Regions from separate parts of the Streptomyces sp. NPDC018045 genome, predicted to be linked through region 4. Evidence: riboswitches for the same ligand, from Rfam matches in the RefSeq annotation. Region 4 holds a riboswitch; each other region holds the start of a gene.

Region 1 (4,203 bases), on a different contig from region 4:
CGAGCCGAAACAGCCCGGGCACCCGACCGTCTGGACCGAGACCTTCGAAACCTCGGAGGTACGCGGCGAGGTCCGGCCGAGCGTGGGCCTGGCCGCCACCGTCACCGCCGACCTCCAGGGCAGCCACCTGGCGGTGGACCGGCTGCGCGACGTGCTGACGCGCGCGTTCTCCGTCCGTACGGAAGGCACGGTCTCGGGCGACCAGGAGGTCGAGCTGCAAATCGTCCTGGAGAGCGCGGGGGAGAGCTGACCGCCTTCAGGACGTCACGGGCGGGCGCGGAGCAGCCTCAGTTCCGTTCCGCGCCCGCCCGTTCTGCGGCCGGGGCCCTCACCCCGGCGGCACACCGGGGCCCCTCAGCCCCGGTCGTCCGTGCGGAACCGGAGGCGGCGGAGGAGCCGAGGTCCTCGCCGCCACCGCCACCGGCTCAGGTCAGGCCGAGGGCGGCAGCTCCGCCCGGACGGTCCGGGCGGCGGCGACGAGGTTCTCCAGCGAAGCGCGGGTCTCGGGCCAGCCGCGGGTCTTCAGACCGCAGTCGGGATTGACCCACAGGCGCTCGGCCGGGATGGCTCCGAGACCCTTGCGCAGCAGGCTCGCCGCCTCCTCGGCGCTCGGCACCCGGGGCGAGTGGATGTCGTACACGCCCGGCCCGGCCTCCCGCGGGTAGCCGTGTTCGGCCAGTTCCCGGGCCACCTGCATGTGGGAGCGGGCGGCCTCCAGGCTGATGACGTCGGCGTCGAGGTCGTCGATGGCCCGGACGATGTCGCCGAACTCGGCGTAGCACATGTGCGTGTGGATCTGCGTACGGTCCCGTACGCCGCTGGTGGTGAGGCGGAACGCCGCGGTGGCCCAGGCGAGGTAGGCGGCATGGCCGGCGGCGCGCAGCGGCAGTGTCTCGCGCAGGGCCGGCTCGTCCACCTGGATGACCGAGGTGCCGGCCGCCTCCAGGTCGGCGACCTCGTCCCGCAGGGCCAGCGCCACCTGCCGGGCGGTGTCGCCGAGCGGCTGGTCGTCCCGGACGAAGGACCAGGCGAGCATGGTGACCGGGCCGGTCAGCATCCCCTTGACGGGCCGGTCGGTGAGCGACTGCGCGTACCGCGTCCACCGCACCGTCATCGGCTCGGGCCGTGAGATGTCGCCCGCGAGGACCGGCGGCCGGACGTAGCGCGTGCCGTACGACTGGACCCAGCCGTGCTGTGTGGCGAGGCAGCCGGTGAGCTGTTCCGCGAAGTACTGCACCATGTCGTTGCGTTCGGGCTCGCCGTGGACGAGGACGTCGAGGCCCGCCCGCTCCTGGAAGGAGAGCACCTCGCGGATCTCGTGCTCGATGCGCTCCTCGTACCCGGCCGTGTCGATGCGTCCCGCGCGCAGATCCGCGCGGGCGGTGCGCAGTTCGGCGGTCTGCGGGAAGGAGCCGATGGTGGTGGTCGGCAGCAGGGGCAGGCCCAGGTGGGCCCGCTGCGCGGTGGTCCGCTGCGCGTAGGGCGCCGAGCGGCGGCCGTCGGCGTCGGTGACGGCGGCGGTACGGGCCCGTACGGCGGGGTCGTGGGTGATCGCGGAACCGGCGCGGGACGCCAGGGCGGCTCGGTTGGCGGCCAGTTCGGCGGCGATCGTGTCGGTGCCGTGCGCGAGTGCGCGGGCGAGCGTGGCGATCTCGGTGGTCTTCTGCCGGGCGAACGCGAGCCAGCGCAGGACCTGCGGGTCGATGTCCCGCTCGGCGGTGGCGTCGAGCGGCACGTGCAGCAGGGAGCAGGAGGCCGCCACGTCGACCCGGTCGGCCAGGCCCAGCAGCGTACCGAGCGTGCCCAGCGACCTCTCGTAGTCGTTGAGCCAGATGTTGCGGCCGTTGACGACACCGGCGACCAGCCGCTTGCCGGGCAGGCCGCCCACGGCGGCGAGCGCGTTCAGATTGTCCGCGGCGGCCTCGGTGAAGTCCAGCGCGAGACCGTCGACGGGGCTCTTGGCGAGCACCGGCAGGGCCTCGCCGAGCTGGTCGAAGTACGAGGCGACCAGCAGCTTCGGGCGGTCGTCGAGGCCGCCGAGGACGCGGTAGGCGCGCTCGGTGGCGTTGAGTTCGGCCGGGGTGCGGTCCTGCACCAGGGCGGGCTCGTCGAGCTGCACCCACGCGGCACCGGCCGCACGGAGGTCGGCCAGGACCTCCGCGTAGACGGGCAGGAGCCGGTCCAGCAGGGTCAGCGGATCGAAGTCGGCGGCGACACCCGGGGCGGGCTTGGCCAGCAGGAGATAGGTGACCGGGCCGACGAGGACCGGGCGCGGCGCGTGGCCGAGCGCGAGCGCCTCCCGCACCTCGCCGACCTGCTTGGCGGAGTCGGTGGTGAAGACCGTGTCAGGGCCCAACTCCGGTACCAGATAGTGGTAGTTGGTGTCGAACCACTTGGTCATCTCCAGCGGCGCCACGTCCTGCGTGCCGCGCGCCATCGCGAAGTAGCCGTCCAGGGCGTCGGCCTCGACGGCGGGGCGGTGCCGTTCCGGGACCGCTCCGACCATGACGCTGGTGTCCAGCACATGGTCGTAGTACGAGAAGTCACCGGTCGGTACCTCGTGGATGCCGGCGTCGGCGAGCTGTTGCCAGTTCGAACGGCGCAGGTCCTTCGCGGTCTCCGTCAGCGCGTCCGCGCTGACGCGGCCCTTCCAGTACCCCTCGACGGCCTTCTTCAGTTCCCGGTTGCGACCCTGGCGGGGGTAGCCGTACACGGTGGCCCGTGCTGCCGCGGCTGCGGGCTTCGCTGTCACGGAATCTCCTTCGCGGACGTGTTCTTCTCCGAGTCCCGGTGACGGGACGAGAACGCGAAGGAATGACGCACCGGACGGGCCACCCGGCGCCGCCGAACGGCACGCGTGCTCGTCTGATGTGTACGCCGACCCGCCCTCGAGGTCACCGGAATGTCCGCGCACGTATGGACGCACGCGGGCAACGGGCAGGTCTTCGGACTCGCGGGCACGCCTGCCGGACCTTCGTCCGGCGGGCACCTACTGGCCGTCGCTTCCCGGATCCGCGGCCCGGATCCAGTGCGTATGACGGCGGTCGTTCTCGCTCACCGCTGCGGGGCAGTCCCGGATTCCCACCGGGTTCCCTCTTGCGACGCACCTGCCTGGCGGACAGGGCGAACCAGTTGCACCGGACAGAGTAGGTCCCTCACCCCTCGTACGGACAGACCTGTTCGTGTGGCGGCGCGTGAGATGGGACACGAGGGGAGCCGGCGGGGCGGGTCGGGCGGCCCTTGTGCCTCCGCCGCCACACCGCAACAGAAAACCCTGCCGGGCCGATTCGGGTGGGGCGTTGCCTCGTCGCGCGCCTCGCCCGATCGTGAGTTCACCGCGGCTGAAGCGGGATTCCGGGATGGCTGCATCGGCCATCCGGGCGGCGCACCGTTCTGCGAATGCGGCAAAGGCGTCGTCGGCACCGCCGCCGAGGGTGTTTCTGTGCCGCTTATTGGTCGCTGTATTTCTCGCTGTTGCTTCCGGTGGGAAGTTTGTGGATGAGGTGGTGGGAGTGGCCGGGCGCGGTCGTGGTGGGTGCGTGGTGGCCTGGGGAGAGGGTGCGCGAGGTGTCAGGTGGGTGGTGGTGACGGGCTGCGGAGCGGGGTTCGAGGGGTTTCCGGGAACCTTTTGCGTGGCGGTGGGATTGCGGTGGGGCGCGTGGGGGAAGGATGGTTTTCTTTGGGGGCCGGGGGGTGTGGGGGACTTGATGAAGTGGTCAACTATTCATTGACAGTTGCTCTGTACGGGTGGTTGAGTCGGCCTCGCCACGGGGGCCTTGCCCATGGTTTGCCGTACCGCGGGGAGGGGTGACCGTCAATTGAGTCCTGTCCATCGAGCCCTGACCATCGAATCCCCGTCCCCGGCATCTGCCGGACATTCCGGTCCGCCGCGGCGACCGCGGTTTTGACCGAGGGGTTTTTCCCCTTCTTGATGCGGTGTCGGTGAGGCGTTCACGTTGCCGTACGCGGTGAATCCCCCGTGCCGTCATGGTGATGCCGACTGCAAGGCGGGTGTCCCGGGCGACTTTGAACCCGGTGTCCAGGAACAAGGAGCAAGGTGTGCTTGACGCCCGGAGAGGGACCCGGAAGACATTCGACAAGCCGGGTACCGAATCGGCGGATCTGGTGGTGGACGGCGGGCGGGCCGCGGCGGCCGTCGGTGCCGGTGCGCTGAGCGTCGGGGTGCCGGGCGACAAGTCGGTC
Region 2 (4,203 bases), on a different contig from region 4:
GGACCAGCAGGGAGGGCCGCTGGGCCAGGGCGCGGGCGATGAGCACCCGCTGGCGCTCGCCGCCGGAGAGATGGTCGAAGGACCGGTCCGCCAGCGCGGCGGCGTCCACCGACTCCAGGGCCCACGTCACCAGGGCGGCGTCCTCGGCGCTGTCCCCGTCGAGCAGCCGCTTGTGCGGTGTGCGGCCCATCGCGACGACCTCGCGCACGGTCAGGTCGAAGTCGGCGCCCGCCTCCTGCACCACGGCGGCCACCGTGCGGGCCAGCCGCCGTACCGGCAGTGACCAGGCGTCCGCGCCGTCCACGCGGACGTGTCCCGCGTCGGGCCGCAGCACCCGGTAGACGGCGCGCAGCAGACTCGACTTGCCGCTGCCGTTGGGTCCGACCAGGCCGACCACCTCGCCGGGCCGGGCGGTCAGGGAGACGTCCCGCACCAGATGGTGTGCTCCGGCGGTGAGCGTGACGCCGTCAACGGTCAGTTCGGTCGCGCTCATGCCACTCCTCGGCGCACGGTACGGCGGGCGTCGCGGCGCATCAGCCACAGGAAGAACGGTCCGCCGCACAGCGCGGTCAGCACCCCGACGGGGATCTCCATCGGCGCGGCGACCGTCCGTGCCGCGATGTCGGCCCAGATCAGGAACACCGCACCGGCCAGTGCGGCCGCGGGCAGCACCCGGCGGTGGTCGCCGCCCACGAACAGCCGCACGATGTGCGGCAGCATCAGGCCGACGAAGCCGATCGGCCCGGCCGCGGCCACCAGGACGCCGGTGACGAGCGAGAGGAGGACGAACATCCGGGCCCGGAACCGCGCCACGTCCAGCCCCATCGTCGTGGCGGACTCCTCACCCGCGAGCAGCAGGTTGAGCGACCGGGCCTGGACCAGGAGGACGGCGATGCCCAGTAGCAGCGCCGTGCCCGGCAGCCAGAGCGTGCCCCACTGCACGCCACCGAGGCCGCCGAGGGTCCAGGCGAGGACCGCCCGGGCCTCGTTGCCCCGGTCGGAGGTCAGCAGCAGGACGTCCATGACCGCCGTGAGCACGGCCGCCATCGCCACGCCCGACAGCACCAGCCGTACGGAGGTGATGCGGCCGCCGGCGCGGGCCGTCGTGTAGACGAGCAGCAGGGTCAGCAGCGCGCCGGCGAAGGCGGCGGCCGACAGCGACAGCGGGCCGAACAGGCTCACCCCGAAGACGATCACCATGACGGCGCCCAGGGACGCGCCCGAGGAGACGCCGAGCAGATACGGCTCCGCCAACGGATTGCGTACCAGGGCCTGCATGGCGGTACCGATCACCGCGAGCCCCGCGCCCGTCACCGCACCGAGGATCACCCGCGGCGCCCGCACGTTCAGCACGATGGTCTCGCGCGCCTCGGACCACCCCGGCTCCGACCAATCGGCGCCCAGCGCGTGGGTCACGATGCCCCACACCTCGCCCGGCGGCACGTGCACCGACCCGATCGCCATGCCCGCCGTCGCGGAGACCAGCAGGAGCACGGTGAGGACGACGAGGGTGATGACGAGCGAACGGCGGCGCGGCCTCGGCTCGGGCCGACGGTCACGTACGGCCGCCGCCTCGGCGGTGGCGGTCACCGGAACCTCTCGGGGTGCAGCGCGCGGGCCAGTTCCGCCACCGCGTACGGTGGCCGCACTCCGACGAGGGTGGCGGTCAGCGGCAGGACGACGAACCGCTGGTTCCTCACCGCGGGCACGTCGGCGAGCGAGGGCTGCGACAGCAGGAACTTCTTCTTCTGCTCGACGCTGCCGGCCCCCGTGTAGTCGTAGATCGCGATGACCTCGGGCTTCCGGTCGACGACCTGCTCCCAGGACGCGTCACCGAAGACCTTGTCCAGGTCCGCGAAGACGTTCCGGCCGCCCGCGAGTTGGATGATCTCGGTGCCGAGGCTCTTGCCGCCGGCGGTGAAAGCCGCCTTGTCGCCGCTGTCGTACACGAAGACCGGTACGGCGGGGGCGCCCTTGACCGCCTCGGTGGTCCGGTCCACCCGTGCCCGGAGGCCGGCGACCAGCTTGTCGGCCCGCTCCCGTACCCCGAAGATGCTGCCGATGGTGCGGATCTCGTCGTACGTGTCCCGGATGGACACCTGCTTCTTCCCGCAGTACTCGCGGTTGAGGTAGGTGTCGATGCCGGCGTCGGCGAAAGCCTTGCGCGAGCGGCCCTCGTTCTCGGCGAACGCGCTGGCGTAACCGCCGTAGACGAAGTCCGGATCGGCTTCGAGGACGGTCTCGAAGGACGGCTCCTTCTTCGCCAGCCGCGGGATGGCCGCGTAGTCCGCGCGCAGTTCCGGCAGGACGGCGGAGTCGGGGAAGGCGGTGCCGATCATCCGGTCGCGGAGCCCCAGCGCCAGCATCAGCTCGGCGGGGTGCTGGTGGATGGTGAGCACCCGGGAGGGCGGTTTCTTGTAAGTGGTACGGATGCCGCAGTTGTCGATGGTGACCGGGAAACCTTTCGCCGCCGAGGCCGCGGGCCGCGCGCCGCCCGCGGTGTCCCGCGCCGTGCCGCAGCCGGTCAGCAGTACGGCGGAGAGGGCCACGGCCAGTGCCGCGGCGCGTCGCGTCCGGCGCAGCCGGGCGGAGGGGGGAGAGAAGGGGGGACAGGGCGTGCCGTCGTACACGTAAAGCCTCCTGCGGAGTCCGCGCTCCTCGGAACGGGCCCGCGACAGGCCAGTGTCCTGACTCCCGGATCGACGTTCCCCCGGCCTTCCCGCGCCGCGCGCAGTGGCCTGTCGCAGGGGTGCACTCCCCGGTCACAGTGGCGGGACCGTGCCGGAATCGCACCGGCTTCCTGACTCCCGTCGCGGTGATGACCAGGTGATATTACGGTTGGCCGGGCTCGGGGCAAAGGGCGCGCGACGGACTCCGCGCGCCCTCCGCCTGGGAAAGGCGCCCCGGTCACGCCCCGCGAGCCGCCCGGAGTACCAGCCGCTCGGCGTCCTGGTCGTACGGACGGCCGTCGAAGCCACCGAAGATCTCGATGTCCTCGAAGCCGGCTTCCTCGGCCATCCGCCGCAGCTCCACGGCGCTGTAGACGAACCACACCAGGCTCGTACGCGTCACCCGGTCGCCCCGTACGAGCACCCAGTCGCTGCGCAGCCGCGCCCAGTCGTCCAGCACCGTGTCGGTCTGCACCAGCAGGTCGTCGCCGCGCCGCACGACTTTGGGCGGGGTGACCTTGCGGGCCAGCAGTTCCTTTCCGGCCAGGTCCAGGAGCAGCGTGCCGCCGGGGACCAGGCAGGTGTGCAGGGTGCGCAGCACGCGGGCGTTGTCGGCCGGGTCGTCGAAGTAGCCAAACGACGTGAACATGTTGAGGACCACGTCGAAGGCACCGGGCTCACAGAACTCCCGCATGTCGGCCTGTACGTACCGGGCCGTGACCCCGGCGTCGGCGGACCGCTTGCGGGCGCGGTCCAGCATGGCCGGGCTGCGGTCGACGCCCGTCACGCCTAAGCCCCTGCGGGCGAGCGGAACGGTGAACACCCCCGGCCCGCAGCACAGGTCCAGCACCCGGGCGCCGGTCGGGAAGGACAGCAGGGGAGAGGTGGTGAGCAGCTCCTCGGCCTGGGCATGGCGCTGGTCGGAGAAGAGGAAGTCGTGGAACTCGGTCCAGAAGTCATCGTCCTGGAATCCGCCCGTGTGCGTCATCGGGAACCAGTGGTCCTTCCGTGAGGTCGTCGTGAACAGTGGGAGCGGGGGGAGGGGCGCTCCGTCCGCGCCGCAGCGCGAGCAGGAGCGGTGGCAGCAGGACGCACTGGGCCGCGGCGAAGAGCCAGAACCAGCCCGGGTGCCCGGCGCGTTCGCCGAAGCCGTAGAGCTGCCCGCCCAGGACGCCGCTGGCACCGGCCCCCAGCCCCGCGGCGAGCCGCTGCTGCCCGAAGACCACGGCATCCGAACGCGGACTGCGGCGCAGGGCCTCCAGGTCGTTCTTCAGGAAGAGCACGATGTCGCCGAGCGTGATCAGGACGCCGCCCGCCAGCAGGGCGGTCCGCGTCCCCGACGCCAGCACCGCCATCCCGGCGGCCAGCCCCGCGAATCCGACCGCCAGGGCGACGGGGTAGCTCATCCGCCGGATGCCGTCCGAGGCGAGCGGCTGGACGACGATGACCAGGACGAAGCAGGTCAGGAGCACGAGGCTGTAGAACTCGCTGGAGGCCCGCGCCACGGCGTACACGGCGAGGTAGTGCTGGAAGT
Region 3 (4,203 bases), on a different contig from region 4:
GGAGGGCCGCCGCCAGGGTCCACGGCGAGTCGGCCACGCCGGGCAGGAAGACCGTGGCACTGCACAGGGCGCCGCCGGCCAGCACGATGGCGCGACTGCCGAACCGGTCGGCCGACGCCCCGCAGAGCTGCATGCCCGCGAAGGCGCCGGCGCCCAGGAAGAGCAGCAGCCAGCCCAGGACGGCATGGCTGATGCCGACCCGGTGCTCGATCGCGGGGATGTGCACGATCCACATCCCCATGACGAAACCGTTGAGCGCGAAAGCCACGAAGGTGCAGGCGCGCGCCGTACGCAAGCGCCGCGACGGCGGCGACCCGGTGATGGAGGCAGTCGATTCACTCATCGCGGCTGACCATAACGCACAAAAGATGTGTGCGTAAGGCTTGGAAGGGCTTCCGGCACCTTCCGGGGCGGGCTGGCGACAGAGGTGTCCGGACGGCAGCCGCGCACCGCGGCCGATACGCAACTGCGCGCCTGTGGAACGTGGTTGGGGAGCGAGCACCCGCGGCCCGCAGGGTCACACGTGCACGATGTTCACGCCCGCCGCGCGCATCTCCTCGACCACCGGCGTGCCCTGCGCCGCGTCGGTCACCACCACGTCGAGCTGTTCGACCGAGCAGATCCGGCCGAGCGCCACCCGTCCCAGCTTCTCCGCGGTGGCCACCAGGATGATGCGCCGCGCCGCCCGCGCGGCGACCCGCTTCACGTGCACGTCGTCCAGGCTGTAGGCGGTGGCCCCACTGGCCGCGTCCACCCCGCAGGAGCCCAGGATGAAGGTGTCGTAGCGCAGGTCCTCGAAGGTGCGCAGCGCCGCCTCCCCGTAGAAGGACAGCTCCCCCGGCCGGACCTGGCCGCCGGGGAGCAGCAGGCGGATGCCCTCGTGTTCGGCGAGCGGCATGGTCGCGTGCAGGGACAGCGGGGTGACGGTCAGCCGGCGGCCCGCCATGGCGTGGGCGACGGCCACCGCCGTGGTGCCGGTGTCCAGCGCGACGGTCTCCCCGTCGTTGAGCATCCGCACGACCACGTCGGCCAGCTTCGCCTTGGTCTCGCCGCCCACCATGGACCGCACCGCGTACGGTGGCTCGACCCCGCTGAGCAGGGCGGTCACCGCGCCGCCGTGCACCCGGCGCAGGGCGCCCCGGGACTCCAGGAGTTCCAGGTCCCGGCGGATGGTCATCTCCGACGTCTCGGTGGAGCGGGCGAGTTCGGCCACGGAGACCCGGTTGCGCTCGGCCAGCAGGGCCAGGATGAACCGGTGGCGTTCGGAGACATTCATGTCGCTGATGTAGCACATCAACACGCCCGCTGCGACTTCCTCCCCGCCCCTCCGTTGGGCTCCGCGCCCTGTCAGGGCGCCGGCGGGTGAGATACACCCATGCCCCATGCCGAGTGTGCACTCAAACGCGCATTTTGTGAGTACGGGCCCGGAACGTAGCGGCTTTCTTCGAGGTGATGTCATGACCGCGGTGCTCTTCGACATGTTCGGCGCGATCGCCCGGCAGCAGTCCCCCGCCGCCTGCGCCCGGCTGGGGGAGACGGCGGGAGTCCTCGGCGACGCCTTCCGGGAAAGCCACTGGGTCCTGCGGCGGCCTGACGACCGGGGTGACCGGAACGGCGCGCAATATGGGTGAGAGACCGCCGAAGCGCTCGGGACGCACAGCAAGGCGCCGGCCACCGTGCGGCCGCTGGAGATCCTCCAGCGCGGTCTGCGGATCATCGGGGCCGGCCGGAAGGGCCGTCGGGGCCTGCCCGCACGAGGCCCGTCCCCGCCGTACGGGTGGCGCCCCTGCCCCCGCCCCGCCCCGCGCCCCGGCAGCCCCGCCACCCGCAAGATCTCCAGCACCCCTGGACTTACTAGGACGTCCAACTATATGTTCGTGGCGAAGGCCCGCGGTGCAGGGAAGCCGGTGTGAGTCCGGCGTGGTCCCGCCACTGTGACCGGGAAGTGCGACGCCGAGCAACACGCCACTGACGCAGGTGAGTCGGGAAGGCGGGCGGCGCGCGATGATCCGGAAGCCAGGATACCGGCCGCGGGTGTTGTTCCGTGTTGTCCACGAGGATGGAGCAGACACGCATGGCACCGGTGCGTACCCACAGCCCAGGTGATCCGGTCCGGCCCGCGGCACCGCCCGCGCGCTGACGGTTTCGCGCCTTTCGCGTCCCACGGCCCCGCCACGGTCCGCGCGTCATCCGCGCCGCCCGTGGGCCCGGCCGTGCCATCCCCGGATCTCACCTGACGAGAGCAGGCCCCCCATGGTCCGAGAACTGACCCATTTCATCGGCGGCAAGCACACACCGGGAACATCGGGTGCGTACGGCGATGTGTACGACCCGAACACCGGCACGGTGCAGGCCCGCGTCCCGCTCGCGGACCGGGCCGAGACGACGGCCGCCGTCGCCGACGCCGAGGCCGCCCAGCCGGAGTGGGGCGAGTGGAATCCGCAGCGGCGCGCGCGGGTGCTGCTCAGGTTCCTGCACCTGGTCGAGGGCGAGCGGGACGCGCTGGCGCGGCTGCTGTCGAGCGAGCACGGCAAGACGGTCGCGGACGCGCACGGCGACCTCCAGCGCGGCCTGGAGGTGGTGGAGTTCGCCGCCGGGATTCCGCACCTGCTCAAGGGCGAGTTCACCGACAACGCCGGGACCGGCATCGATGTGCACTCGCTGCGCCGTCCCATCGGCGTGGTGGCCGGCATCACCCCGTTCAACTTCCCGGCGATGATTCCCCTGTGGAAGCTCGCGCCGGCCATCGCCTGTGGCAACGCGTTCGTGCTGAAGCCGTCCGAGCGGGCGCCGTCCGTGCCGTCGCGGCTCGCCGAGCTGTTCCTGGAGGCGGGGCTGCCGCCGGGCGTCCTCAACGTCGTCCACGGCGGCAAGGAGTCGGTGGACACGCTGCTGGAGGACCCGCGCGTCGAGGCGCTCGGCTTTGTGGGCTCCACGCCCGTCGCGGCACACATCTACGCGACGGCGGCCGCGCACGGCAAGCGCGCCCAGTGCTTCGGCGGGGCCAAGAACCACCTGATCGTGATGCCGGACGCCGACCTCGACCAGGCGGTGGACGCGCTGGTCGGTGCCGGGTACGGATCGGCGGGCGAGCGGTGCATGGCGGTCTCGGTCGCCGTACCGGTGGGCGAGGAGACCGCCGACGCGCTGGTGGCCCGGCTCAAGGAGCGGATCGGCACGCTGCGCATCGGCCGCTCCGACGACCCGCACGCGGACTTCGGACCGCTGGTCAGCCGTGACGCGCTGGACCGGGTCCGGGCCTATGTCGACCTCGGGGTCACGGAGGGCGCGGAACTCGTCGTGGACGGCCGGGGCTTCAGCCTGCCGGGCCACGAGGACGGCTTCTTCGCGGGCGCGTCGCTGTTCGACCGGGTCACCCCGGACATGCGGATCTATCAGGAGGAGATCTTCGGCCCGGTCCTGTCGGTGGTGCGGGCGGCGGACTACGAGGAGGCGCTGCGGCTGCCCACGGAGCACCCGTACGGCAACGGCGTGGCCGTCTTCACCCGCGACGGGGACACCGCGCGGGACTTCAGCCGCCGGGTGAACACCGGCATGGTCGGCGTGAACGTGCCGATCCCGGTACCGGTCGCGTACCACACCTTCGGCGGCTGGAAGCGGTCCGGCTTCGGCGACCTGAACCAGCACGGCCCGGACGCGGTCCGCTTCTACACCCGTACCAAGACCGTCACCTCGCGCTGGCCCTCCGGGGTCAAGGAGGGCGCGAGCTTCACGATCCCGACGATGGGCTGAGGACGATGAGCGTCATGACCACCGCCACCACGGCCGCCTCGCTGACCTCGCTCACCGCGGATCAGCTCGCCATCGCCGAGACGACACTGGATTTCGCACAGGAGCACATCGCGCCGCACGCCGTGGCCTGGGACCAGGACAAGCACTTCCCCGTGGACGTGCTGCGCAAGGCCGCCGGACTCGGGCTCGGCGGGATCTACGTACGGGAGGAGCACGGCGGCTCCGCGCTCGGCCGCGCGGACGGTGTGCTGGTCCTCGAAGTGCTGGCCACCGCCTGCCCGTCCATCGCGGGCTACCTCTCCATCCACAACATGGTCGCCTGGATGATCGACCGGTACGGCGACGACGCCCAGCGCGCCCGCTGGCTTCCCGGCCTGTGCGCGATGGCGGATCTGGGCAGCTACTGCCTGACCGAGCCGGGCGCCGGGTCCGACGCGGCCGCGCTGCGCA
Region 4 (4,203 bases):
TCAGGTCGTGCAGCGCGGTCAGCACCGTCAGTCCGCTGTCCCGCACCAGCGCCAGCAGTTCGAGCTGCTGGGCGATGTCGAGGTGGTTCGTCGGCTCGTCCAGCACCAGCACCCGCGGCTCCTGGGCCAGCGCGCGGGCGATCAGGACGCGCTGCTTCTCCCCGCCGGACAGGCTCAGGAACGAGCGCTCGGCCAGGTGGGCCGCGCCGGTCCGTACCAGCGCCCGCTCGCACACCCGGAGGTCCGCCGCGCTCGGCCGCCCGGACCCGCGCTGGTGCGGCAGCCGCCCCATCGCGACGACCTCGGCGGCCGTGAACCCGAACTCGGTCGCCGACTCCTGGGGCAGCGCGGCCAGGTGCCGGGCCCCTTCGCGTACGCCCATGGTGTGCAGGTCGGTGCCGTCCAGCCGCACCGTCCCGGCGGCCGGGCGCAGCGCGCGGTAGGCGCAGCGCAGCAGGGTGGACTTGCCGCTGCCGTTGGGCCCGACCAGCCCGACGACCCGGCCGCTGTCCGCGCGCAGGGTGATGTCGTGCACGAGCCGGGCACCGGCCACGTCCACGGACACCGCGTCGATGTCGACCCGCATCAGACCCCGCCCCCGAACGTGTAGCCGCGGCGCCGCATCAGGAGGACGAAGGCCGGTACGCCGATCACGGCGGTGATCACCCCGACCGGCAGTTCGACGGGCGCCAGCAGCACCCGGGACAGGACGTCCACCCACACCATCAGCACCGCGCCCAGCAGCGGAGCCACCGCCAGCACCCGGCGGTGCCCGGCGCCCACCAGCATCCGGGTCACATGCGGCACCATCAGCCCGACGAAGCCGATCGCCCCGCTGACCGCGACCACCGCGCCGGTGACGGCCGCCGTGACCGCGAACAGTTCCCGCCGCAGCCGTCCGGGGTCCACGCCGAGCGCGGCGGCCGACTCGTCGCCCATGGCGAGCGCGTTCAGGCGGCCCGCGGAGAGCATCAGGTACAGCAGCGCGCCGGCCACCGCCGCCGCGGCGACGGGCAGTGAGCCCCAGCCCGCCCCGCTGAGGCTGCCGAGCAGCCACATCATGGCGGAGCGCGCCGCCTCGCCCCGGTCGGCGGCGAAGACCATCAGGGTGGAGAGTGCGGAGAAGCCGTAGTACATCGCGGAGCCGGTCAGCACCAGCCGCAGCGGCGTCAGGCCGTGCGCGCTGCGGGCCGCCGCGTACACCAGCGCCATGGCCAGCAGCGCCGAGCCGAAGGCGGCCGTGGACAGCGCCCAGACGCCGAGCGCCGCCAGCGAGCCGAAGAGCAGGACGGCGTTGGCACCGACCGCCGCGCCGGAGGAGATGCCGAGTACGAAGGGATCGGCGAGGGCATTGCGCACCAGGGCCTGGACGGCCACGCCGATGGCGGACAGCCCCGCGCCGACGACGGCGGCCAGGAGCGCGCGCGGGAAGCGCAGCTCCCACACGATGGTGTACGCGGAGACCTCGTCGGAGGTGATGGTGCCGCCGCTCAGCCCGGAGCCGAGGTGGCGCAGCACCTCATCCCACCCGATGCCGGCGGCGCCGAGGCCGACGCCGCACACCAGCGAGGCGAGCAGGACGACGGCGAGCCCGGCGACCAGCGGCCCGGTGGGCACCGGCGAGCCGGTACGCGGCCGGGCGCCGGCGGGGTCCGCGCCGTGGGCGGGATCTGCGGTACGGGCGGAGGCGGCCAAGAGGACGTACGCCTTCGGCTCGGGCCGTGTCCGTACGGTCAGGGGCCGGCGCGTGGCGCGAGGCCGGCGGCGGTGTCCCCTCGCAGTCCACGGCGAGTTGTCAGGAACGGGCGCCCCCGCGGGTGATCGGGCTGGCGGAACGGACGTTCCGCACACCGTTGCGGGTCAGCGCCGGACTCTCACCGGACTTCCCCCGCGGGGCGCTCTGCGACTGTGTGTGCTGTCTTGCGTGTGCTGTCTGACGTGCAGGCCGTCTACTTGAAGAAGGCGATGCCGTCGTCCGGCAGGTCCTTGAGGTCCTTGGCCCACTCGCTGGGGTCGACGACCTTCTTCAGGTGGGCCGACATGTACGGGCGCAGCGGCACCTCGGGGGTGGCCTTCTCGCCGACCCACATCAGGTCGCTGTTCACGTACCCGTACAGGCGCTTGCCGCCGGTGTACGGGCCGGAGGCGGCGGTGCGCGCCACGGCGTCGGTCGCCAGGTCGATCTGCGGCTTCTGGTCGGCCAGCTCGCCGTACCAGACCTCCGCGACACCGCCGTCGCGGATCATCACGATCTCGACCTTGCGGTCCTTGTCGATGCGCCAGTAGCCGGACTCGGTCTCCAGCGGTGCGACCTTCTTGCCCTCGGCGTCGAGCACCCAACTGTGCGAGGTGTATTCGAGGAAGTCACGCCCGTCGTGGGTGAAGGTGACCTCTTGGCCGAAGTTGCACTTCTCGGTACCGGGGAAGTCCGCGACGCCCGCGCCCTCCCAGTTGCCGAGCAGGAAGGCGAGGGGCACGAGGGCCGGGTTCAGGTCGGACGGGATCTCGATCATCAGCTCAGGCGATCTGTATCGGGGAAAAGGTGGTAGGGGCGCGCGAAGCGCTCGTACCCGGGGTGCGGGCGGCGGGCGGGAGTCAGCGCTGGCCCTGGTACAGCTTCTTCCAGGTCAGCCCGGCGAAGGCGACGACGCCGACGGCGACCAGGACGAGCAGGGTGGTGAAGACTGCCTCAAGCACGAGCGCGCTCCTCGGACGGAGTGAGGTGTTACGGACCGGAAGCGAGTCTAGTCGGCATGGCCGGTGGCGGCGCTGTGAGGTCGGTCCCGCCGGGTGACCGGCGGCGTGGGCCGCGGTTCTAGAGTGACCGTATGGCCAAGAAGCTGGTGATCAAGGTGACGGCGGGGTCGGACGCCCCCGAGCGGTGCTCGCAGGCGTTCACGGTGGCGGCGGTGGCCGTGGCCAGCGGGGTGCACGTCTCCCTGTGGCTGACCGGGGAGTCGGTGTGGTTCGCGCTGCCGGGGCGCGCGGCGGAGTTCGAGCTGCCGCACGCGGCGCCGCTGCCGGACCTGATCGACGGGATCGTGTCGGGCGGCGGCACCATCACCGTGTGCACCCAGTGCGCGGCCCGCCGGGACATCGACGAGAAGGACCTCATCGAGTGCGCCCGGATCGCCGGAGCGCAGGTCTTCGTGAGCGAGATCATGCCGGACGGCGTGCAGGCGCTCGTCTACTGAGGGCGGCTGAGGGCGGCGGGCCGGAGGACGGCTCAGCGGCGGCCGGAGCCGGGGCCGTGGTCGTCCAGCTCGCGCCACCACCGGTCCGACTCGGGGTCGCCCGACTCGTCCCACCAGCGCTCACCCGGCTCCCGCCGGTTGCCGATGATCGCCGCGAACGGCGGGATGACCATGGCGACCACGCACATCGCCACGGCCGCCGGTACGGACCACAGCCGTACGACGCCCCACGCCAGCACGAACAGGGCGATGCACACGCCCATCAGGACGAAGTACCGGCGGTGCCGGCGCTGCGCGGGCGGACGCTGGTGCGCGGACATGGTTCCACCGTAGATCCGGCCGCCGCGGCTGGGAAGCGCGGCGGGCCGCACCCCTTGCGAAGGCGTCCAAACCCCTGGGGCGCGGCCCGGCGGCCGTACGTGCGTACGTGGTGTCAGACGGCGATGGCGACCTCCGCGAGGCCACCGTGCTGCGCGACGACGGTGCGGTCCGCGGTCGCGCCCGGGACCAGGGCGCGCAGCGTCCAGGTGCCCTCGGCCGCGTAGAAGCGGAACTGCCCGGTCGCCGAGGTGGGGACCTCGGCGGTGAACTCGCCGGTGCTGTCCAGCAGGCGCACGTAACCGGTGACGGGCTGGCCGTCGCGGGTCACGCTGCCCTGGATCGTGGTCTCGCCCGGCTTGATGGCCGAAGCGTCCGGGCCGCCGGCCTTGGCTCCACACATGGGGGTACTTCCTTGGTGGTTGAGGGGTACGGGAGGGAGGCGGTGCGGCGGTGCGCTACTTGGCGGCGCCGAGCTCGATCGGCACGCCGACCAGCGAGCCGTACTCGGTCCAGGAGCCGTCGTAGTTCTTGACGTTGCTCTGGCCGAGCAGCTCGTGCAGCACGAACCAGGTGAGCGCCGAGCGCTCGCCGATGCGGCAGTAGGCGATGGTGTCCTTCGTCAGGTCCACGTTCTCGGCCTCGTAGAGGGCCTTGAGCTCGTCGTCCGACTTGAAGGTGCCGTCGTCGT

Evidence for each region. Region 4 has a riboswitch for cobalamin ahead of ACH4EB_RS19770 (FecCD family ABC transporter permease). Riboswitches for the same ligand answer to the same signal wherever they lie in the genome.
Region 1: another riboswitch for cobalamin. It lies ahead of metE (5-methyltetrahydropteroyltriglutamate--homocysteine S-methyltransferase); the one in region 4 lies ahead of ACH4EB_RS19770 (FecCD family ABC transporter permease).
Region 2: another riboswitch for cobalamin. It lies ahead of ACH4EB_RS33790 (ABC transporter substrate-binding protein); the one in region 4 lies ahead of ACH4EB_RS19770 (FecCD family ABC transporter permease).
Region 3: another riboswitch for cobalamin. It lies ahead of ACH4EB_RS04400 (CoA-acylating methylmalonate-semialdehyde dehydrogenase); the one in region 4 lies ahead of ACH4EB_RS19770 (FecCD family ABC transporter permease).

The regions. Positions count from the first base shown of each region.
Region 1 is NZ_JBIRFL010000009.1:239,684-243,886, forward strand. Features, by position in the region: gene ACH4EB_RS22440 (hypothetical protein) at 1-250, shown strand, start outside; gene metE (5-methyltetrahydropteroyltriglutamate--homocysteine S-methyltransferase) at 431-2,752, opposite strand; cobalamin riboswitch at 2,919-3,148, opposite strand; gene ACH4EB_RS22450 (3-phosphoshikimate 1-carboxyvinyltransferase) at 4,060-4,203, shown strand, end outside.
Region 2 is NZ_JBIRFL010000029.1:27,095-31,297, reverse strand. Features, by position in the region: gene ACH4EB_RS33800 (ABC transporter ATP-binding protein) at 1-493, opposite strand, end outside; gene ACH4EB_RS33795 (FecCD family ABC transporter permease) at 490-1,590, opposite strand; gene ACH4EB_RS33790 (ABC transporter substrate-binding protein) at 1,587-2,630, opposite strand; cobalamin riboswitch at 2,660-2,842, opposite strand; gene ACH4EB_RS33785 (class I SAM-dependent methyltransferase) at 2,908-3,657, opposite strand; gene ACH4EB_RS33780 (MFS transporter) at 3,626-4,203, opposite strand, start outside.
Region 3 is NZ_JBIRFL010000002.1:72,098-76,300, reverse strand. Features, by position in the region: gene ACH4EB_RS04415 (MFS transporter) at 1-343, opposite strand, end outside; gene ACH4EB_RS04410 (DeoR/GlpR family DNA-binding transcription regulator) at 518-1,276, opposite strand; gene ACH4EB_RS04405 (hypothetical protein) at 1,458-1,631, shown strand; cobalamin riboswitch at 1,862-2,048, shown strand; gene ACH4EB_RS04400 (CoA-acylating methylmalonate-semialdehyde dehydrogenase) at 2,254-3,753, shown strand; gene ACH4EB_RS04395 (acyl-CoA dehydrogenase family protein) at 3,759-4,203, shown strand, end outside.
Region 4 is NZ_JBIRFL010000007.1:307,234-311,436, reverse strand. Features, by position in the region: gene ACH4EB_RS19775 (ABC transporter ATP-binding protein) at 1-586, opposite strand, end outside; gene ACH4EB_RS19770 (FecCD family ABC transporter permease) at 586-1,695, opposite strand; cobalamin riboswitch at 1,795-1,926, opposite strand; gene ACH4EB_RS19765 (FABP family protein) at 1,950-2,513, opposite strand; gene ACH4EB_RS19760 (DsrE family protein) at 2,829-3,194, shown strand; gene ACH4EB_RS19755 (DUF3099 domain-containing protein) at 3,227-3,514, opposite strand; gene ACH4EB_RS19750 (DUF1416 domain-containing protein) at 3,628-3,915, opposite strand; gene ACH4EB_RS19745 (sulfurtransferase) at 3,971-4,203, opposite strand, start outside.